Regions from separate parts of the Arcicella sp. GW822-FHT02H01 genome, predicted to be linked through region 1. Evidence: riboswitches for the same ligand, from Rfam matches in the RefSeq annotation. Region 1 holds a riboswitch; the other holds the start of a gene.
What was found. Region 1 has a riboswitch for thiamine pyrophosphate ahead of AC1RNE_RS10715 (TonB-dependent receptor). Riboswitches for the same ligand answer to the same signal wherever they lie in the genome.
Positions count from the first base shown of each region.

Region 1 (11,771 bases):
CTTCACCTAATTTGCTTTTTAGTAGGATAGTACCTTTATGACCTTCTACCATTTCTTTCACGTAATAAAGTCCTAGTCCAAAGCCCTTTACATTATGTACGTCACCAGTGTGTACTCTGAAAAACTTATTAAATACTTGTTTCTGGTCTCTTTCTGAAATACCAATACCGTTATCCTTGACCGATACCATTAAATTATTACCAATATTTTCAGACGTAATAATGATTACTGGCGGACGTTCGCAATATTTAACGCCATTGTCGATTAGGTTGTGAATAATGTTGGTAAAATGCAACCTGTCAGCTTTGATTACGCTATGTGTAGCCTTTAAATCAATAATTAACTCTCCATTTTTTTCTTTAAACAAGGGTTCACAGTTGATGGATAATTCGTTTATTAATTCATGAATATCTACTTCTTCAAAATTAAGCTTATCTATTTTTTGAGCAATATTGGCCGTTTGTAAAACCGTATCGACATTCTTTTTTAAACGGGCGGCTTCTTTTCTGATAATAGCAGCATAGCTCAATAAACGTTCTGGAGTATTGACTATCTCTGGTTTCATCAGCACTTCGCTGGAAATGGAAATAGTAGATATTGGCGTTTTGAATTCATGCGTCATGTTATTAATAAAGTCGTTCTGAATTTCAGAAAGTCTTTTTTGCTTAAAAATCAGCATCAAGGCATATACAAAAAAGGCCATTACTACTAGTAAAATAGCTGACGAAACAAACCAATTGTCTAAATCGCTTAAAAGAAATAATTTTTTATCAGGGAAATGAACTCCGAAATAATAATTATGAATATCTAAATCGGGAAAATGATAAGAACTGGTAGAATCTGAACGGTCGCAGTTTTCGGAATGACATACAAAAGACGTATATCTGATATTATCCTTCAAACAGTCGTAAATGCCAAATTCAAAGTTGATGCGAATATCATTATGCGCAAACTCCTGTTTTAAAAACTCCTCCAAAATCATGTGATTGATGGTGTCGTTTACCTGAACAGTATAGTAGTTTGAAGTAACTCGCTCTACAGGGTCAATGATTTTGTTGTTAGGGTTTTTGTTAAATGCTAATATTCTTTTGCAAACTACTCTCAAAGCGGCCGTTGTTCGTTGGTCAAAATCACGGTCTTGGATATTGTAGGCTTGATTAAACCAATAATATTGCACAACAATTACTCCTCCTAAAAGCAGGATAGATAAAGCAACAAATATTCTGAGTGTTTTTGCATTCATGGGTAGTAGCTTTAGGCAATGATTTAATGACTAAAAGACAAAAGATAGTAATCCTTTAGTCATTAAGTCTTTTAGTCATCAAATCCAATAAGAAGTCTAATAACGACAACGTATTTTGCTATAACATTAGTTTTTTACTTAACAATCATTAACAATTGAGCGACGAGTTGAAAACTCGTGCTACTGAGTAGCTATTTTTTCTATAAATCCCCCAAGATGCCCAATACCAAGCTTGCAGAGTTATAAGCCGCTACATATTCAAAGGTTTTCATATCTAAATGAGCCTTTGAATTGGCATTATCGCTAATACTTCTAATCACCAAACAAGGAATTTTTTGTTGAAAACATACTTGTGCCACTGCCGCGCCTTCCATTTCTGTAGCATCAGCACCATATTTTACCCGCAATTCATCGACTTTCTGATTGGAATTTACAAAAACATCACCTGTAGCAATAATGCCCGTCATCACGTTAAGATTTCTGGTTCCTACAATCCTATAAGGTGTTTTCTTTGAAATACCCTGAGCTTTTTTTAGCAATATTTCATCAGCAGGGAAATAAATAGGGTTCATTTCTACATAGGCAGGGTTTCGGGTAGGACGAAGGGTAAATCCTGTAGAATCAATTTTTCCATAATCATGTTCAAAAGTAGATTTCGCAATGACGATATCACCCGGTAGCAAGTCTGGATGGATACCCCCTGCAATACCCGTGAAAATCAACTGCGCAGGATTCCAGTTCATCAATAAAATACTGGTAGTCATGGCAGCATTTACTTTGCCAACACCAGTTAAAGCAACTACCACAGAACGCCCACGAAGCTCGCCCGTTAGAAAACGAATACCTTTTAGGTTTACTTCTTTTTTGTTGCTCAGCGAATCTTCCAATAATTTCACCTCTTGACTAAATGCACCCAAAATAGCCGTTAATGGCTTTTGAGCCTGAATTTGTAAACTAAATAAAAGTAGGATAAGTATTTTTTTCATTTGTTGATTAAGTGATTGGTGAATAGTAATTAGGGTTGGGTTCGCAATTAGACTTTTAACTATGTATGGTAGATGTCTAATCACTAATAACCAATTACTAATCACTTCAAGAAATAATTAAAGACAAAACAGCAAAACCATCTATCACCCAAAGAGCAGGCGATACTTCCTTTGGTTTGCCAGCGAATACCTTGATGATTGTCCAAGACAAAAATCCCCAGATAATGCCTTGTGTGATAGAATAAGAAAAAGGGATTAAGACCAAAGCCAAAAATGCAGGGATGGCATCATCCATTTTAGCCCAATTGATTTTGGTAATGGGCTTCATCATAAATACGCCTACTACTATCAAGGCAGGAGCCGTAGCAATAGCAGGAATTACTGATAATAAAGGCGACAAAAACATAAAAGGCAAAAACAAAATACCTGCCGTAATAGCTGTTAAACCCCTTCGTCCACCTTGTTCTATTCCCACTGCCGATTCTATATAAGCTGTTCCGGGACTTGTTCCTAAGATTCCTGCTAATAAAGTAGCCACTGCGTCTGTCAGCAACGATTGTTTGATATTACGTGGCTCCCCATTTTCGTCGTACAGATAGGCAGCCTCTGCCAAGCCCACAAAAGTAGAAAGGCTATCAAACATATCAGTAAAGACAAAAGCAAAAATGATAGGAAATAAGGCAAATTTGAAAGAATGGATGATATCTAGCTGAAAGATTAAGCTAAAGTCTGGAGTGGCTATCAAGCCATTCCAATTGACTAAAGTCTTTTGTCCGAAGTTAATGGCTGATGCATCACCCCACATTCTACCAATTGGAATAGCCAGTAAAGTAGTGATAACGATGCCTATGATAATAGCTCCTTTTACATCCCGTACTATCAAGATAGCTGTTAGTAATAACCCAAAGAGAAAAGTGATGATGATTGGATTATGAAAACTAGCAATACTTATCAACGTAACAGGATTGGCAATGATAAAATGAGCATTTTCAAAACCGATGAGACTAATAAACAACCCTATACCTGCCGAAATAGCAAAACGAAGGGGTTTAGGAATAGCCTTTACGATATAAGTACGCAAATTGAATATCGATAGAATCAAAAAGAAAACTCCCGCCCAAAACACCGCACCCAACGCTACTTGATAGGAAATTCCCATGCCCTTTACTGCCGTAAACGTAAAGAAGGCATTCATACCCATGCCCGGGGCCACAACGATAGGGTTTTTAGCATAAAGCCCCATCATCAAACTACAGAAAAATGAAAGTAAAACTGTAGCTGTCAATACTGCATCAAAGGGCATTCCTGCCTGCGAAAGAATTGAGGGATTGACAATGATAATATACATTGTAGCCAAAAAGGAACTTATACCAGCAAGTATTTCAGTTTTTTTAGTTGTCGGAGACATAAAATAAGGTTTTTGTCTAAAAATAAGGATTGTTCACCAGAAAGACAATAAGAATGAACCTTCGGGCTTTATATTATACTTTTGTGGGAAGAATACTTTATAAACCATTTATCCAATGCAATACTTTTTAATATTTTTAGCTTTTTTATGCGGAGCCGTTTTCCCTACACAAGCAGGTTTGAATGCTAAAATGGCAAGATTGGTCGGCAATCCAGTACTAGCCGCCTTGTTGTCTTTTGCTACGGGATTGATAGCCCTTACTGTATATGCTATTGTTACGCGTATTCCTTTGTCACAATTTAGTCAATTTAAAAATGCTCCTTGGTATGTTTGGTTGGCAGGAATTTTAGGGGCGTTTTATATCAGTACCGTTATCGTGTTGATGCCACGCTTGGGTGTAGCACTAACCTTTGGCTTAATTGTAGCAGGACAAATGACTGTTTCGCTTTTATTAGACCATTTTGGTTGGCTAGATGCCCCCGTCAGAGAAATATCATTGGGCAGGATTATCGGTGCATTTTTCTTGATAATTGGCGTAATCTTAATTCGTAAATTTTAGCGGTGTATTTAAATTTATAGACAAATAAATAGGCTATTTTTTAATACAAATATGTACTAAAAAATAGCCTATGAATGAGATTTTGACCGAATGCTTAGAATTTCAGACTTACACCAGCCATTACATTAGTACCAGCTTGTGGATAATAGAAGTTTTCAGTATAAGATACTCCTTCAGCAATATAGCTATACGTATAACCATTAGATTCATAAAGGGTATTGAAAAGATTGTTTACCAAGAAACTAAAACTTACTTCTCTTAATGTCTTTCCTTTGATAGTATAAATAGCACGAATATCATTGGTGAAATAGGCATTCAATTTACGGTTTTCGTTAGAGGTATTATCCAAATATTGTTTTCCTACATATTTAGACAATAAGCCTAATTCTAAACCCTTCACAGGGGTATATAATATTTGCGAACCTACGATTACATTAGGTGAAAAAGCAATATTTGTTTTACTCAAAGTAGGTAAAAGCGTTTCTGATTCTGTATCGTAATTATAGATTGACTCTGTAAAGTTTTTGATTTTGTTTTCTGAGAAAGTCGCATTGGCATTGATTTTCAACGAACTATTGAATTGTACGCCTCCTTCTATTTCTATCCCTAAACGATAGCTTTCTGGTACATTCACACGAATTGCACTACCAACATCATTCAGTTTACCTGTCAATACCAATTGGTTATTATAGTTCATAAAGTAACCGTTCACTGCAAAAGCCGTTTTTCCTCTCTGAGTTTTATAACCCAACTCAAAATCATTCAGTTTTTCTGATTTAGGCGTTTTGCCTACGTTATCCACAAAGTCTGAGCGACTAGGTTCTTTGTTGCCAACACTATAAGAAGCATACGCAGAAGTGCTTGGTGATACTTGGTAACTTAAACCAACTTTAGGATTAAAGAATTGATAATCTACTTTCTGCCCAATATTCAACAGGTTGTCATCTGTTCCTTTAATCTCATAATTGATTGTTCTGAGTTGTAAATCAGCAAAAGCGTTTAATTTCTCGGTGAACTGATAGAATGCTTTTGCATATACGTTGAAATCTACTTTTTTAGAATTTCCATCATAATAGCGGTCGCCTATTTTTGAAGTAGAAGCATATTGAGCCCAGATAATTTCGCCATAATTTCTACCATCATATTCGTTCAATGCACCTCCAAAATTGGCCGTTAGCTTTTTACTTCCTTGATAATCAAAAGAGAATGTAGTACCATAAAAATCATTATCCAACCATTTACGACGCACCAAATCTGTCTTAGTAATAGTTGTTGCACCGAATACTACATTAGGCAAACCATATTTTGAAAGCTTATCTTGCTCTTTGAATTGCTCATAATATCCACGTCCATACGTATAATGGAAATTCAAGTTGAAAGTCCAAGCATTTGATAAACTATGAGAAGAAAGCAATTGATAATGGTCTTGCTGATAGTTATCCGTTTGGTTAGGATACGTATACAAATTGAAAGTACGATTGGTTGCTAGAGTAGCTTCAGGAACACCTTCCCAAGCTTGATAAGTTTTTTCTTTGCCAGAAAATACATTCAAACGAACAAAAGATTTTTTGCCAAAATAAGCACCAGAAAGGTAAAACGACTTTAAGTCAGAAGAAGCACGGTCGATGTAGCCATCTGAAGTTACTTTTGATAGACGAGCATCAAAGGTGAATTTATCATTCACTAAACCCGAACCTACCAAAAGAGTATTTTTTAAAGTATTGAATGAGCCATAAGCAGAGTTGATTTCGGCATAAGCCTGTTTTCTGAATTCGTTAGTAGAAACATTAATCGAAGCCCCAAAAGCACCAGCCCCATTGGTGGAAGTACCTACACCACGTTGAATCTGGATAGAACTAACCGAGCTAGCCAAGTCAGGGGTATTAACCCAAAAAGTACCTTGCGATTCAGCATCATTCAACGGAATACCATTGATGGTTACATTGATTCTGGTAGCATCAGTCCCTCTAATTCTTACGCCTGTATAACCCACACCTGCACCAGCATCTGAGGTAGAAACCAACGAAGGCGTAAAGTTTAGTAACTGAGGAATGTCTTGTCCAAGATTCTGTTTCTGAATATCTTCTTTAGAAACATCCGTGAATGCGATAGCAGATTTGGCATTAGCACGGGTAGCACTTACGACTACTTCATCTGCCACAAAAGTAGATTTATGTAAGACAAAATCGAAAGAAGCATCTTTTTGTAAATCAATTACTTGTACATTTTTCTCGTAACCAACAAAACTAATTCTCAACGTATAAGTACCTTTTTTTACATTTTTGAGGAGGTATAATCCCTGCACATTGCTTTGTGTACCTCTTACGGCATTTACTAACGTAATATTGGCACCAGCCAAAGGTTTGTTGCCATCAGCATCAACAATTTTACCAGAAATAGTGTACTGAGCATACGATTGAATAGAGAGGAAAAATACTAAAGCAATCAATGTTAAATAGCTTATAATATTATTTTTCTGATTTACCGATAGGCGAATCATGGCAACTAACTGATTGAGAACACCTGTTTGAACAAACAGATTTCTTGAAGTAATCGTTAAGTTTTTCATCTTTGAAAAGATTAACAACAGGCAAAGGAGTCAAATCCCGTTAGATTTAACAATGTGAAACCCTATGTAATTGATTGATTTTAAATCTGTTCACGTAACCTAAACGCAAAACCAAATTTACAAAATCCCTTCGACGGAATTACCCGCATCAGGTTCAGTGGGTATAATCTCAGCCCGTTATATTAAGGCACCCCTTTTTGTGATTGTGGAACAAAGGTATAACGAAAATTGATAAATTGTACTTTTGGAGGATATATAATTTTTTGAAGGACTTTAAGACTTTAGGATTTTTAGATATAAGACACAAGAGTCAAGACTTTTGTTTGTGGAGCTTTGGGATTTTGAGGCTTGAGGGCATAGGTTGCTCACCCTCAAGCTTTAAAAATGGAAAATATTCACATACAAATTTAAAAATCACTCATTCACAATTCACTCAATCACAACTAATCATCTTGGTACTTCGATTTTTTGAAGAATTTGAGCAATTATGTCTTCTGGTGTTGAGCCTTCCATCTCTTTTTCTGGAGTGAGAATAATTCTGTGACGAAGTACCGCAGGGGTAAGCTCCTGCACATCTTCTGGCGTTACAAAGTCTCTACCTCTGATAGCTGCCAAGGCTTTTGAAGCATTTAATAAGGCCACAGATGCCCGTGGTGAAGCGCCCAAATAGATGAATTTCGAATTGCGGGTTTCATGAATAATCTTGGCGATGTATTCTAAAATTTTAATATCAACAATGGATTGTCGTACTTTTTCGCGTAAAGCTGTTAATTGAGCAGGCGTCAAAATGCTATCAATTAGCTCAACAGGATTGCTGGATGCCGCACTGGAACGAGTATGATTACCTTGGAGAATCTGTATTTCTTCTTGATAAGAGGGATAATTGATGATGATTTTAAAGAGAAAACGGTCTAATTGTGCCTCAGGTAAACGATAAGTTCCTTCTTGCTCAATAGGGTTTTGGGTAGCCATCACTAAGAACGGAAAAGACATCGGATAAGTAGTACCCGAGTTCGTAATTTGTCGTTCTTCCATTACCTCAAACAAAGCCGCCTGAGTTTTAGCAGGGGAGCGATTTATTTCATCAATCAAGATAATATTTGAAAAAATAGGACCTTTTTTGAAATCAAATTCAGCTGTTTTAGGATTAAAAATAGCTGTTCCTAATACATCCGAAGGCATCATATCAGGCGTAAATTGAATACGACTAAAATCTGTAGAGATGGTTTTTGCCAACAATTTAGCAGTAAGTGTTTTCGCTACACCAGGAACGCCCTCTAACAAAACATGACCATCAGCAAAGATGGCAGTCAACAATAAATCAATAGTATTTTGCTGACCGATGATAATTTTCCCGATTTCTGCTCTGATATTGGCTACTGCTTCTTGTAAATCGCTAAGGTCTATTCTTGATTCAAATTCCATATATAGTTGTGATTGAGTGAATTAGTGAGTTAGTGATTAATTTTTAATTAGTGAATTGTGAATGAGTGAGTTATGATTTATTGAATTTATTATTAAGTGAGTTTTCATGGTTTGATTATTCGATTAATGAGTTATCATTTCTTTTAACTCACTAACTCACAATTCACAACCAAAATCAATCACTAAATCACAATTCACTAACTCACAACTATCTTACGTGTTCTTATAAAATGCTTCAATGTGTTTATTAAAGTCAACCAAATCTTTTTCTTGTACGTGTTCGCTACTTTGTATAGTTGCTACATAATCGAAAAGGTCGTTAATTTCGGCAATGGGTAAATTAGTCTTACGACTTAAATCGTCTTTAAACTCCTGATCTAAAATTGTAGTTTTTAAATGAAATTTATGTCTGATATAGGCCAATAAATAAGCTATTTTCTTATCTGAAATTGCCTTATGGTCTTTTTGATTATAATACAAAGCACCAATAGTTTCTACAAAACTCAACGAAGTATTTTTAGGTATTTCGATGATAGGAATAATTCGTTGACGGCGTTTACCTTCAAAAATCAAATAAATTAATAACGAAACCAATGTAATATAATAAGCCCATTTTAGTGCAGGCTGACTAGCAATAAATTTGAATGGAGAAGCATCAATATCGTCTTCACCTTTAGCATATTTTGATTTTAAAATACTTCTATTGTTTTTGCCAAAACCTATAATGTTTACATATTCATCCCAGTAAACTTGTTGTTCGGGTAAATAGGATAGCGCCTTAAAGGCATAATCAGCATTATTGGCTTTTAAAAGATAAAAATTAGAAAAAGCTTTAGGCACAGTGCTCAAATAAAATGAGCCTTTCCCAAAAGGAATTTTAATGAAATTAGCCTCACCAGTGTGATTTTTTCCTAAGATAATAGCATTGGTAGTGACAAGTTTTGTTAAACTATCTTTCTTGTACTTCAACTCAAAATAGGCACTTACAGATTGATAATGATAACGAAAGGCTTTGGGAGCTTTAAGCTGAGGATTTACTAAATTAATAGTAACAGAATCTTTGGTAAATGTTTGGTTATAAGTAGTTTCAAAATGTAGCGTATCGTTTAATCCATAAAAATCCTCCGCAGCAATAAAGGCATTATTCCCTTGATGAACATAGTCTAACAGTTTTTTACGATTGATAGAATCTACCCTAAAATACTGATACACATAAATATAATTGCTCTTTGTGTTTTTTATAGTAGTAACTCCCTTTGCATAAATAGGTACTCTACCATCAGAAATCTTTTGATTCCTGAATACTTCTGGTAGTAATTTATACAATAACTCGCAACCATAAGGAATTTTATCTTTACTCGAATAAGTCTGAGTCCAATCGATAGGTTTTGGCGTGTAGATTTCTACCAAAACGAATCCCAGTATAGTTAGAGAAAGAATTAAGAGGTAAAAACGATGTTTTTTCATACGTACTATTCTGAATCGCTACCATCGTCGGTGATGGTGGTCAGACTAATAATTTTATCGTTTTGAACCATTATTTCCAAGAAAGAATCCGTTGTGCCAAACCTTATACTGATAGTAGTTATCCAATCTTCTACAGAGTTATCCACATCTCTAAGTTTATATGATTTCGGAAAGCGTTTTTTTACTTTCGCCATATTATCACCTACTTTCAAATCAGACAGATTATCAATTTTAAACTTAGGCGTTTTTAATTCAAAACCACTTAGTGTTTCGTCCATGACAAAAAAGACATCTTTGCCATAAAAATATTCTTCAAAATGATTTGAAAGTTGTGCGTCTTGGGTTTCTTCTTTTTTTACTGAATCTGGCGAGCCCAATTTATCTAAAATTACGCCATAATTAGCCCCTAATTTAATACCCCCTACACTCATTGTATAGTAATCTAGGGTGTCATAATCGTCTTCGTTATCATACATTTTTGAAGTGTGTGATAGAGGCTTGAATGACGACAAAGCCATTAATGCCAAAACGGACAAGAGCGTAATTGAACTGAAATATTTCATGTTTTTATGAACGATTTAGATACTTAACTGTATTAAATAATTTGATTACTAAAGTTTAAAAAATCCTCTCGAATTTCAACAAAATGTTCTTCATCAATCGGGAAATCTCCATACCAAGTGTACTCAAATTGACGTGTTACCTGATTGAAGCTAGCTTTTAATTTTGATGATTGTAATTCATAAACGTAAGATTGATTAGTTTTATTGATTTGCCAATGAATCAATCCTGCATCACTTAGTTCTTTCAAGGCCTTTAAATAGTATAGTCGTACGGCAAGGCGATAATTTTTCTGTGCGACCGCATCAGTAATGGCGTCGTTAAAATTTATTTGATGAATATTTTCTTCGATGGTTTCATAGGGAATATCATACTTAGATTTCTTGCTGAAAAGTCCATCAAAATTAACACCAATGAGTTTTAAAATAACAAAAACCACTACCGACGCTATAAAGAAATAGGCAAGTCCTTTCCAAAAATAAGGATTCCCCACACCAGATAAACTTCCTGAAAGCCATTCAAAGAACTGACGCAACAAACGCCTCCACCAAGTTTCTACATAGTTTACTTGCTCAGTACCATATTGGTAATCTTTTAGTTTTCTGAAAGCATTTATCTGGCTTTCTTGTGGCTTTCTGACGATTACTTTTGAAGAATCAACCACGACAGCCAGGCTATGAAAGGAAGTATACGCTGAAAGCAATATTAAATTTATACAAATGTGATAATACAATCTAATATTCTTCATCTTCATTTTCAAAAGTTTTCTTCTGACCAATGGCTGAAATCTGTGATTTTAGCGATGTGCCATCTTTACGTTCTACCAAATTAAAATATTGAAAAGCAAGTGCCACATACGTTAAAGATGAAACCAGTACTCTACCAATGGTAGCAATAATACTTGTAATAATTAAGGGAATGTTTTCCGAGGCTCCACCACCAATTTTCAATACCTTCATGATAGTAACGATGACAGAGGGAGCCGAAAATACTAAAGAAAGAAAATAATTGATAATGGCAAAAACCATTATTAAACCAAACGTCGACCACCATTTTTGCTGAATCAAATAGTTGGCTCTACCAAAAGCATCCCAAACGCTGATATCTTCAAATGCTACGATTGAAGTATTTAGAATAAAAATAATCCCTAAATAAATAATGGTAAGCAACGCCAATAAACCAGCCAGAAACATGGCTAAATTAGCAGAAATACCAGAACCTGCTCCTGAAACAATAAGGCTAATAAAAAAGCCAAATACTAATAACACACCAGCTAATGCCAGTGTTACACTTAGAATACTTGATAGAATAGTGAGGTACAAAGTTTTTACACGTGCCCAAACCATTTCTATGGTAATTGTCTTGGGTTCATCAGAATAGATGTATTCAATAATAAAAGCATATACAGTACTAGCGACCATAACGCTTGCAAAAAATAAAAAGACCAATGAAAGGAAATAGTTTGCAGAAAACAGGTAAGCTGTATTTCTACCCATTATTTCTCCGAATAGCTCTGCTGGAGAACTGTTTTTAGAACCCTGACCAACGTTTCC
Region 1 is NZ_JBXANT010000001.1:2,489,206-2,500,976, reverse strand. It holds gene AC1RNE_RS10735 (sensor histidine kinase) at 1-1,243, opposite strand, end outside; gene AC1RNE_RS10730 (5'-methylthioadenosine/adenosylhomocysteine nucleosidase) at 1,444-2,229, opposite strand; gene AC1RNE_RS10725 (NCS2 family permease) at 2,336-3,637, opposite strand; gene AC1RNE_RS10720 (DMT family transporter) at 3,753-4,196, shown strand; gene AC1RNE_RS10715 (TonB-dependent receptor) at 4,291-6,696, opposite strand; TPP riboswitch at 6,874-6,970, opposite strand; gene AC1RNE_RS10710 (AAA family ATPase) at 7,213-8,190, opposite strand; gene AC1RNE_RS10705 (DUF4350 domain-containing protein) at 8,404-9,657, opposite strand; gene AC1RNE_RS10700 (hypothetical protein) at 9,663-10,220, opposite strand; gene AC1RNE_RS10695 (DUF4129 domain-containing protein) at 10,253-10,882, opposite strand; gene AC1RNE_RS10690 (hypothetical protein) at 10,953-11,771, opposite strand, start outside.

Region 2 (11,771 bases), 2.4 Mb from region 1:
AGGCTCAACAATAGTTTCAGGAGAAGTAGCAGGAGTCTCCCAAAGCATAAAACCTTCGTTGACGATAAAATCATTGCCAAATACAAAAATCATGACTAACGTACAGATTAATAATTGCTTTTTGCGTTGAGGGTTCTTGGTGAATATTGCCCAAACTAATACAAAGATGGTCAGAGAAAGAGGCATTAGTACGTAAAAAAGTACTTTAGAAAGAAAGTAAAACATATTGAAAGAAAGGTATGTCTGTTTAAGAATAAAAATCGTTAATAAACTTTAGTAAACTAAGGAGAAATAGGGCTAATAATGAAATTAACTAAGAATCGTTTACAAAACTACTAAATACTTTTTCTTAATGCTTTACTAGCGTAACTTTGGGAAAAAATAACATTCTTCAGGCTCTTACAATTTAAAACATAGCAACAACAGTTAAACTAATGAAAAGAATATTTCAAATTTTACTCCTACTAAGTATTACTGGTTTTTCTAATCAGCTTTTAGCCCAGACAAGTGAAAGTTTTTCTATCAAAGGAAAAATTAAAGGCATTAAAGATACCACTGTTTTTTTAGCACATTATTTTGGTTATAATCAACAAGTAATAAAAGATACTGCCAAAGTTGATTCAGAAGGCAATTTCCTTTTTAAGGGAGACAAAAAATTGCCTGAAGGACTATATTTGGTTTCCTTACCCAAGGGTAAGTATTTCGATATCATCATTGGTAACCAAGAGTTTGCATTTGAAACAGATACGGTTAACCTAATCCGTAAAATGAAAATAACGGGGTCTAAAGAAAATGAAGCCTTCTTTAAGTTTCAACAAGAAATGTCAGACCGATTTGATGAGATGAAAGCCTTGGAAGCTGAAAGTAAAAAAGGAAAAACGCCAGCAGTAGAGGCTAAAATTAAGAAAGTGCAAACTGCTACGACCCAGTTTCAAAAAGACTGGTTAAAAGCCAACGAAAATTTATTTGCTGGGAAATTAATTAAATCATCACAAGAGCCAGAAATCCCAACATATCCGAAACCTCTTCAAACTAAAGCAGATACGGCTGCGATGTATCAGTATCAATTTCAACATTATAAAGCTCATTTTTGGGATAATGTTGATTTAGCGGATGATAGAATGATGCGTACACCATTTTTACAAAAGAAATTGGAACGCTATTTTGACGATTTAACTGTTCAAGTATCTGACTCTATCGCTAAAGAAGCTGATTTTGTATTGGCAAGAGCTACTTCTAGAGATGTAAGAAGATATACTATTTATAAAATCTCTAGTCAGTATGAAAACCCAAAAATCTTAGGAACAGATGGCGCATTTGTACACATGGCAGAGAAATATTATATCGGAGAACCATCATTATGGGATACCTCTACGGTAAGAAGAATGAAAGAAAGAGTGGCTATTTTGAAACCACTTTTAATTGGTAAAAAATTGCCAGATATGTACCTTACAGATACGTTGGGCAGAGAAATTGAGATTCCACGAATAGCGGCTGATTATACTGTTTTGTTTATTTATGACCCTGAATGTAGCCATTGTCGCGAGTCTGCTCCGAAATTGAAAAAAGCCTATCAAACTTTAAAAACTAAAAATGTAAAAGTAATAGCGGCTTCAATCGACAGAACACCTTCGAAATGGAAAGGATTTATCAAAGAATTTAAGCTAGAAGAAATTATTAATGGCATCGATATTCATAAAAATGCTCAAACAGGAAAAGAAGAATATTATACTGATTTTAAAAATAATTTTGATGTATACGCTACGCCAGTAATTTATGTATTGGATAAAGACAAAAAGATTATTGCCAAACGCTTACCTGTAGAACAAGTAGAAGATTTTATTGATTTTACCAGAAAACAAAAGGCATCTAAAAATATCAGATAAACAAACATGAGTTATCCCGAATTTTAAAATCACAAGAAAGCGGTCAAAATTAGTTTTTTGACCGCTTTCTTGATTTATGGATATAGATTATAGTTCCGTTAGGAACACTATATCGGCGGCCGTCGTTGCGGTAGAAGAAGCATCGTATTAACTCCTCCAAGCCCCATCGGGGCAAAATATTTCGCCCCAATGGGGCTTGGAGGAGAATTTTGTTTTACATTTTACCGCAAATGCGGCTATCGATATATCGCCTCTATGAGGCTATTTTGTTAAACTCCCTATTTTAAGAAAAATTCGGGATGACTCATGTTTATTACTTACACCAAAATTTCATGATGTCGTTCTTTTTCCCAATCTTTTAAATAATCAATTAATTCACTGAATTCCAAACTTACTCCATTACTAATATAGGCTTCATAATTGCCTACTGCTAATGCAATGGTTTGTTCTGGTAATAAATCAAGCATTAACCCTAGACAAGCTCCTGCATTAAAATTATCTCTACCACCAGTGGAGATACGCTTTTGAAAAAAACTTTTACCTCTCACTTCGTAAACATGATTTTTATAAACCATCAATGCCTCTTCGGGAGTATGAACAAAAATCTGTTGAATATGATAAGTACTAATAATATTCTTTAAAATATCAGGTAATTCTGCGTCAGGATTATCTTTTTTCAAACCATAAATATATTTGGCTTCGCTTTCGTTAATGCCTAAACTTACTTTGCCATATTGCGCATAACTTCCAATTACATCAAGAATTTCAAGGATTTCTTCTTTTGTTCGTTTGCTAATATCTGAAAGATCAAAGAAGAAATTTTTATGACGCATACCGAATGCATCTTCTTCTTCTTGAATTTTGTTTCTAGAAAAGTACTTTGGTGATTGTCTAGTGGCCTCTGGTGACAAATTCACAACGATGTCCTCTAGAAACCCTTTCCAAATATCAGTACAATATTTGATATTCGCCCAGTTGACAAAAGCTAATAATGAGCTTTCGTAAATCCACCTGCTTAGGTTCTCTACACCTGCCACTGCTGCAACATACGACCACGTGAGTTGTTCATAAGTACTTTCTTCTGAAAAAATTAATTTACCATCATTAAATTCCAAGATAGTAGTTTTGGCAGGAGAAGCGATAGAAACTAATTCACAATTGGGATGCATTTCTTCAAATACATTGTTAATATCTGGATAGCCCATTGTAGCAATACAAATATTCTTGGCGCCCAATGCCCCTAATGAATTGGCAAGAATAGGAGCATTACCATTCATTCTCATTTCTAATTGCCTAAGATTTACTTTGGTATCTTTCCCCGAAAGAGAAGCCAATTGCGCTGCTACATCACTAATTGTTTCAAAATAATGGGTTTGATTGTCTTCTTTGTTATTCACAATTTTTTGAATAGAATCAATGTAAGCATCGAAGCCTACGATGGCTTTCAATGGTTTTCCAATAGATCGATGTTTTTCTAGGGCTTTAATCAAGCTTGGTAATGTTCTTTTCAAGGTAAAATATTGGGGCGTTTATGAAGTTTAACAAAGATTTTAATAAAAGGTATTAAAGTAAAATTATATAATTTTAAGAAATAATTGTTTAATAAAGGAGTATTTATTCTATTTTCTATTGCCAAGTACCAAACTTCCCTTGTTGGTAATCTGTATAGGCTTGATAGATTTCCTCTTCGGTATTCATGACAAATGGACCTTGGGCAACCATCGGTTCATTAAAAGGAACGGCATGACCAAGTAATAATACTGAATCGGTGTCAGCTACGATTTGAACACCTGTCTCATCATTCATGAATTCTACCAATTGTCTCGCTTTAATTGGTTGTCCATTTACTGTAAGCGCACCTTTTATTAAGTAAAAGAATATGTTTCTTTCTTTGGCAATATTGATAGTTAATTCAGCAGATACTTTGAAAGTAATAGTGCTTAAAAAAACATCTGTTTTTGATTCAAAAGCACCTTTATTTTCTCCCCATTTACCCGAAATTAATTTTACGATTACTTTGTCATCATCCAACCGTATTGTCGGAATTTCGTCTTCTTGCAAGCCTAAATAGAAAGGGCTAGTCATTTTTAATTTAGCGGGTAAGTTTAACCATAACTGCAAAATTTCTAAATCGCCACCTTGTTTCTTGAATGCCTCTGAGGATACTTCTGCGTGAATTAAGCCACTACCAGCCGTCATCCATTGTACGCCTCCGCTATTGATGATACTTTCATGACCACTTGAATCTTTGTGCATTATATCCCCAGCGAGGATAAATGTTACTGTCTCCATCCCTCTGTGTGGATGTGGACCAAACGGTAAACCTCTGTTATTAGCAGGATACTGTTGAAACCCATGATGATTCAAGAAAATAAATGGGTCTACTTGTGCTAAAGTGCTAGTAGGCAAAGGCGAGTAAGTAATTAAATCGGCAATAGGACGATATGCTGCTTGATGAATTTTTTTAATGCTTCTCATGGAAAATCTTTTTTGGTATTGGGGAAATTAATGCTTAGAAAATAGCTTCACTTTTCAATTAACGTGATATTAATTAAAAGAGTTATGCTTTTTTTAATAAAATTAAGACAGGAAGGAAATGATAAGAAGAGAAGTGTTAAAACTTGTTAATAGATTTTAGCTGCTCAGTTCCCTTGTTGGCATTTTAATACAAAGGAACTGAGGGTGTTAGACGAATGTCCTAGTCCCAGAATAGTTTTCTCTGAACTCTTTGGGTGTACATCCATGTTTTTTCTTGAAAATTCTATTAAAATAAGAAAGATTATTGTAGCCACATTTAAAGGAAACTTCTGCAATAGACTGTCGGGTATCGATAAGCAAGCGTGAAGCGTGTCCTAACCGAATATCATTTAAGCTATCAATAAAGGTTTTACCAGTTCGCTTTTTAATGAATCTGCTAAAGCTCACAACCGTCATGTTGACAATCTTAGCAATATCTTCCAATGAAATTTCTTTGTCATAATTATTCCTCATATAAACAAAAGCTTTTTCAATTCTACGACTATCATAAGTGGCATTTTCATTGGCAAAAGTCAGGGTCGTTAGCGTTTTCATGTTTCTGGAAACTGACAAGTCGTGTAGGATAGACATCAATTCCATGACTGAACAAAAACCATTGGTTTGAGCAAGACCTATCAGACGAGGTTTAATTGCTTGTATCGTTTCCTGAGAAAAAGAAATGCCTCTTGCTGAACGTTCTAGCATAGAACGTATAAAGCTCATTTGATTCCTTTTTAAGAATTTTTCATCAAATAAATCTCGGTGAAATTGAATGGTAATTTCATTAATATTTTCAGAAATAGATTCATGTGAAAACCAGCCATGGGGTACGTTGGAACCCACCAAAACTAATTCATAACTTGAAATTATTTCGATATTATCGCCAACTACTCTTTTTGCACCATCTGCATTTTCGATAAAGTTTAGCTCAAATTCTTCATGGTAATGTAAAGGGAAGTCAAACTTACTTTTTGTTCTGGCAAAAACCATAAAACAGTCATTAGAAGTAAGCGGGGTGATTTCACGATAAATTTTAGACATTTGGATAATATGGGTTGAAAAATCAATAGCTTTTGCAATTAAAGTATTATAAGCATAGATGATGGTTATCCTGTAAATTTGCAATTTTTTGCGGAAAATGCAACAAATTTTGCGGAAATGTAGAATAATTAAGGGTTTTCCCTTTGTTTTTAGGAAAATATGAGGGTTATGCAAAACCTAGAAAGTGGAATTTGTATTATAAAAATTGTCCTCCTTAAATAAGTCATGCTTTAGATAGATTTGAAAAAAAACAAAATAAAATTTTACAAATTCAATTTTTATACTTTACATTTGTCTCAAACTTTAGGGGTGCCTTAAATATAACGGGCTGAGATTATACCCTCAAAACCTGAACGGCGTAATTGCTGCGTAGGAAAAAGTAAGGCAGAATTTTCTTTTCAGATTCGGTGTACAGATTCAAGCATCGTTTTCAAAATTTCACTGCTTTTCTTGGTTAGCTTAAAAAACGATAGATTGATTTTTTCATTCTGATTTTTTGATGGGTTATAATTTTTTGTGGATGATTAGGTGTACAACTAACGCTATAAAGATTTACTCCCGAAGCTCACTCATACACGCTTTAATTTCTCCTTGGTTTTCGCTAAAGTCCATTTGTTTTTATTTTAAATAAATACATGGAATGACTGTCTTTATTAACGACCAAATCTTTGAATTTCCTGAAAACCCTCCTTTAATCGAGGTGCTCAATCAGCAAGGCATTATCGAAATGCGGGGCTTGGCTATTGCTATTAACGAAGAAGTAATTCCTCGTGATAAATGGGGAAGCATCAAACTTAAAAGTAATGACCAATTGATGCTGATTCGGGCTACTCAAGGCGGTTGAAAATTTGGCGTTGTATTTCAAAAGCTTATGAAAAACATGAAGAAAATAGAAAAAACTCCTCATGCTGAAACAATCAGCAGAGCGCCCTTTCCAGCTTCCAAAAAAGTATATGTACAAGGGGAAATTCATGATATTAAAGTAGCAATGCGTGAAATTAGCTTGTCGGATACCCTCGTAAATGGCAAAGTAATTTCTGCCAATGCACCCGTAACGGTATATGATACTAGTGGGCCATTTACAGACCCTAACGTTGACATTGATGTAAGAAAAGGCTTGCCAAGACTGAGACAATCATGGATTTTAGAGCGGGGAGATGTAGAGGAACTCCCTTCCATTACCTCAAACTATGGATTAGAACGTTTAGCCAATTCTGCCCTTGATGCATTGCGGTTTGAATACCTTAAAAAGCCATTGAGAGCAAAAACTGGACAAAACGTATCTCAATTGCATTATGCCAAAAAAGGCATTATCACGCCAGAAATGGAATATATTGCCATTCGTGAGAATCAGAAAATACAGGAACTTAACACGATTGGGCATCAGCACGAAGGACATAGTTTTGGAGCAAATACTCAAAAAGGATTGATTACTCCTGAGTTTGTGCGTTCAGAAGTAGCCATGGGTAGGGCTGTGATTCCTAATAACATCAACCACCCAGAAAGCGAGCCAATGATTCTTGGGCGTAATTTCTTAGTGAAAATAAATGCGAATATTGGTAATTCTGCTGTATCATCGAATATCGAAGAAGAGGTAGAAAAAACCGTTTGGGCTTGTCGCTGGGGTGCTGATACCATCATGGATTTATCTACAGGTAAAAACATTCATGAAACCCGTGAGTGGATTATTAGAAACTCACCTGTTCCAATTGGAACTGTACCCATTTACCAAGCCCTTGAAAAGGTAGGGGGAAAGGCAGAAGATTTGACTTGGGAAATTTTTAAGGATACCCTCATAGAACAAGCTGAACAAGGCGTTGACTATTTTACGATTCATGCTGGCGTATTGTTGAGGTATGTTCCGATGACGGCGAAAAGAGTAACAGGCATTGTATCGCGTGGAGGGAGTATCATGGCAAAATGGTGTTTAGCACATCATAAAGAAAACTTTCTTTATACGCATTTTGAAGAGATTTGTGAAATCATGAAGGCTTATGATGTAGCGTTTTCTTTAGGTGATGGTCTTCGTCCGGGAAGTATTGCTGATGCTAACGATGTCGCACAATTTGCAGAATTGGAGACACTGGGAGAATTAACCAAAATTGCTTGGAAACACGATGTCCAAACGATTATTGAAGGCCCCGGTCACGTGCCGATGCACTTGATTAAAGAAAATATGGACAAGCAATTGAAAGAATGTCATGAAGCACCTTTCTATACGCTTGGGCCATTAACCACAGATATTGCACCTGCTTACGACCATATTACTTCTGGCATCGGAGCGGCTATGATTGGCTGGTTTGGTTGTGCTATGTTGTGTTATGTAACACCCAAAGAGCATTTAGGCTTACCCAATAAAGAAGATGTGAAAGTAGGGGTGATTACGTATAAGATTGCTGCCCATGCTGCCGACCTTGCCAAAGGGCATTATGGGGCACAAATAAGGGATAATGCTTTGAGCAAAGCACGCTTTGAATTCCGTTGGGAAGACCAATTCAACTTATCCCTTGACCCAGATACGGCTCGTGAGTATCATGATGAAACGCTACCAGCAGAAGGAGCTAAAATTGCCCATTTCTGTTCGATGTGTGGTCCTAACTTCTGTTCGATGAAAATTACCCAAGAAGTACGTGATTATGCTGATAATATGGGCGTTGAAGAACAAGAGGCTTTGGCAAAAGGTATGCAAGAAAGAGCGAAAATCTTTGTAGAACAAGGAGCAGAGGTGTACATATAATTAAGTGATTAGTAATTGGTGATTAGTAATTAGTTTTTGAAAATGTAAAAAAATAGTGTTTATTGTAGGAATTTATAGCTCTATTTACTAGTCACTAATTACTAATTACCAATCACTCCAAAAAATGCAAAAAGTAATTCTTTCCAACCCCACTGATTTTGACGGTGAAATATCCATTATCGAACAATTGTTGATGGATGAGTCATTGATTTTTCACCTTAGAAAACCAGAAAAGTCTTTGAAGGAATATGAAGATTTTTTGAGACGCATTCAACCGAAATTTTATCGTAAGATTGTATTGCATTCGCATTATGAGTTAATTAATAAATATAATGTGAAGGGAGTGCATTTTACAGAAACATTCAGACAAAGCATAGATGATGCAACTTTGTTCAACTCAGTAAAAATGTTACGCAAGCATAGACTATCTGTAAGCTGTTCATTGCATACATTGAATGCCATCGAAAATTTGAGTTTCAAGGCTGATTACGTTTTTTTAAGTCCGATTCTCAAAAGTATTTCTAAGACTGATTATGTAGGTGTTTTTACCATGGACGAATTACAGTTTTACTTTCATGTTCGGAAAAGTAACACGCCTGTATATGCATTGGGAGGTATTAGAGAAGAAAATAGGGAGTTTTTAGAAAGGATTGGATTTCAGGGATATGTATTGATGGGGTCGGTGTGGGAGAAATATTTTCAAGCAGAAAATTAAATGAATAATAGACCTTTTGTGCTGAGTATCGCAGGACTTGATCCAAGTGCTGGGGCAGGTATTTTGGCTGATATTAAAACATTTGAACAACATCAAGTGTACGGATTAGGCATTTGCGCTGCTATTACTTTTCAACATGATAATCATTTTGAAGGCGTTAGTTGGCTTGATAATCAGCAAATTGTTCATCAAGGAAAATTACTTTTTGATAAATATCCTATCGATTTTGTTAAGATTGGCTTAGTACAAAGTTTGAAAGATTTAGATGAAATTATTGATACTTTGTTATTGTGGAATCCAGCCATAAAAATTGTTTGGGATCCTATCTTGAAAGCCAGTGCAGGGTTTAATTTTCATGAAGATATCAATCAAATACTATTAGAAAAAATTCTTAAAAAGATTTATCTCATCACTCCCAACTTGCCAGAGCTTCAAAAATTGGTAGCAGGGGAGTCTTCAGTTGAGCAAAAAGCCTTTAGACTGAGCAAGTTTTGTAATGTTTATTTAAAAGGAGGGCACTCTGACAATGAAATCTGTAAGGATATCCTGTTTACAGGAACCAAAACATTTTCTTTTATTGCTGAAAGGATTCCTAATGGTGAAAAACACGGTTCTGGCTGTGTGCTTTCTTCGGCAATTACTGCTAATCTTTCAAAAGCATTAAGCCTTGAAGAAGCATGTGAAAATGCCAAACATTATATGAATCAATTTTTAAAAAGTAACCCAAGTTTATTGGGTTATCATTTTCAATCATGACGATTTCTAAATTACATTATATAACCCAAGATTTACCTCATGTTTCGCATTGGGAACAAGCTCGTTTAGCTTGTGAGGGCAGTGCCGATTGGGTGCAACTTAGGGTAAAAAATCAAGATTTTGAGGCTTGGAAGCAGACGGCTTTACAAACTCAGGAGGTGTGTAAAGCTTTTGGTGCTACTTTGATTATCAACGACAACGTTCAAATAGCGAAAGAAATACAAGCTGATGGTGTGCATTTAGGCAAAACAGATGCTTCACCGATAGTAGCCAGAGAAATTTTAGGAGAGGACTTTATCATTGGAGGAACAGCCAATACTTTTGAAGACCTCGCTTTTTTGCATCAGGCGAAGGTGAATTATATTGGCTTAGGTCCCTTTAGATTTACTAAAACTAAAAAGAACCTAAGTCCGATTTTGGGTTTAGAAAAATATCAAAGTCTTTTGGCATCATGCAAAGCCTCGGGACTTCATTTACCCATTGTGGGAATTGGTGGTGTACTACTGGCAGATGTGGAAGAGATTCTTTTAGCAGGCTTGCATGGCATTGCGGTTTCTTCTGTGATTAATTTGGCTGATAATCCATCAGCAGTAACAAACAATTTTATGAAGGTTTTAACAGCACAGCTATATGTTAACAATTGCGAATAAAGAATTTTCGTCCCGACTTTTTACAGGTACTGGGAAATTCTCATCACTGACTTTGATGGAAGAAAGTCTATTAGAATCTGGTTCAGAATTAGTAACGGTTGCTTTGAAAAGAGTGCATTTAGCGAAGCAATCAGATGATATTTTGGGCTATTTACATAATCCACAGTTTAATTTATTACCCAATACTTCTGGCGTTAGAAATGCTAAAGAGGCTGTTTTTGTAGCACAATTAGCTAGAGAAGCCCTAGAAACCAATTGGTTAAAACTAGAGATACATCCCGACCCTAAATACCTTTTACCCGATGCTATTGAAACCTTGAAAGCGGCGGAAGAATTGGTGAAGCTCGGATTTGTAGTGTTGCCCTACATTCACGCAGACCCTGTGTTATGCAAGCGTTTGGAGGAAGTAGGTGTAGCGGCAGTGATGCCTTTAGGCTCTCCGATTGGCACTAACAAGGGTTTGAAAACGATTGATTTTTTGGAAATTATTATTGAGCAAAGTAACGTGCCAGTAGTCGTAGATGCTGGTATTGGTTCGCCGTCGGATGCGGCAAAAGCAATGGAGATTGGGGCTGATGCAGTATTGGTGAACACGGCAATTGCGGTTTCGGAAAACCCTGTAATGATGGCAAGGGCTTTTAAAATGGCAGTGGAAGCGGGAAGAATGGCATACGAAGCCAGACTCGCCCCTAAAACAAATAATGCAGTAGCCAGTAGTCCTTTAACTGGGTTTCTTCAAATTAGTTAGTGAATGAGTAAGTTAGTGATTTGTTTTAATTGTGAATGAGTGAGTTGTGAATGAGTGATTAATTTTAAATAAAAAATAAATTAATTTTTGGGAACTCATTCAGTGTGAATCGCCTTTCCACTCACTCACTCACTCACTCACTCACTCACTCACTCACTCACTCACTCACTTACTCACTCACTCAATCAATCAATCACAATTCACTAACTCACTAACTAGATATGCATTCCTTTCAACATCTTTTTCAGCAATATCAGTGGGCTGAGGTTCAGCAGAGTATTCTTGCTAAAACGGCTGATGATGTGCGTCGAGCTTTAAATACTTCTCGCAGAACTTTAGAAGATTTCAAGGCTTTGATTTCTCCTGCTGCCATGCCTTTTTTAGAATCAATGGCTCGAGTTAGTCAGCAATTGACCCAAAAACGCTTTGGTAAAACTATCCAAATGTATGTTCCATTGTATCTTTCTAACGAATGTCAAAATATTTGTACCTACTGTGGATTTAGTTTTGATAATAAAATCAAACGTAAAACCTTGACAGACAAAGAGATTCTAGCAGAAGTGGCGGTGCTAAAAGCGATGAATTATGAACATGTGTTGTTGGTAACAGGCGAAGCAAATCAAACGGTAGGAGTGAGCTATTTGAAAAATGTCATCAAATTAATTCGACCGAATTTCTCGCATATTTCAATGGAAGTACAGCCTCTGGATGAAACAGATTA
Region 2 is NZ_JBXANT010000001.1:107,450-119,220, forward strand. It holds gene AC1RNE_RS00435 (YdcF family protein) at 1-225, opposite strand, end outside; gene AC1RNE_RS00440 (DUF4369 domain-containing protein) at 435-1,886, shown strand; gene AC1RNE_RS00445 (hypothetical protein) at 2,204-3,397, opposite strand; gene AC1RNE_RS00450 (pirin family protein) at 3,513-4,364, opposite strand; gene AC1RNE_RS00455 (AraC family transcriptional regulator) at 4,572-5,444, opposite strand; TPP riboswitch at 5,740-5,837, shown strand; gene thiS (sulfur carrier protein ThiS) at 6,085-6,288, shown strand; gene thiC (phosphomethylpyrimidine synthase ThiC) at 6,325-8,181, shown strand; gene AC1RNE_RS00470 (thiamine phosphate synthase) at 8,306-8,896, shown strand; gene AC1RNE_RS00475 (hydroxymethylpyrimidine/phosphomethylpyrimidine kinase) at 8,897-9,652, shown strand; gene AC1RNE_RS00480 (thiamine phosphate synthase) at 9,649-10,302, shown strand; gene AC1RNE_RS00485 (thiazole synthase) at 10,283-11,050, shown strand; gene thiH (2-iminoacetate synthase ThiH) at 11,272-11,771, shown strand, end outside.
Region 2: it holds a riboswitch for thiamine pyrophosphate, as region 1 does, so the genes downstream of both, thiS (sulfur carrier protein ThiS) here and AC1RNE_RS10715 (TonB-dependent receptor) in region 1, are expected to answer to the same signal.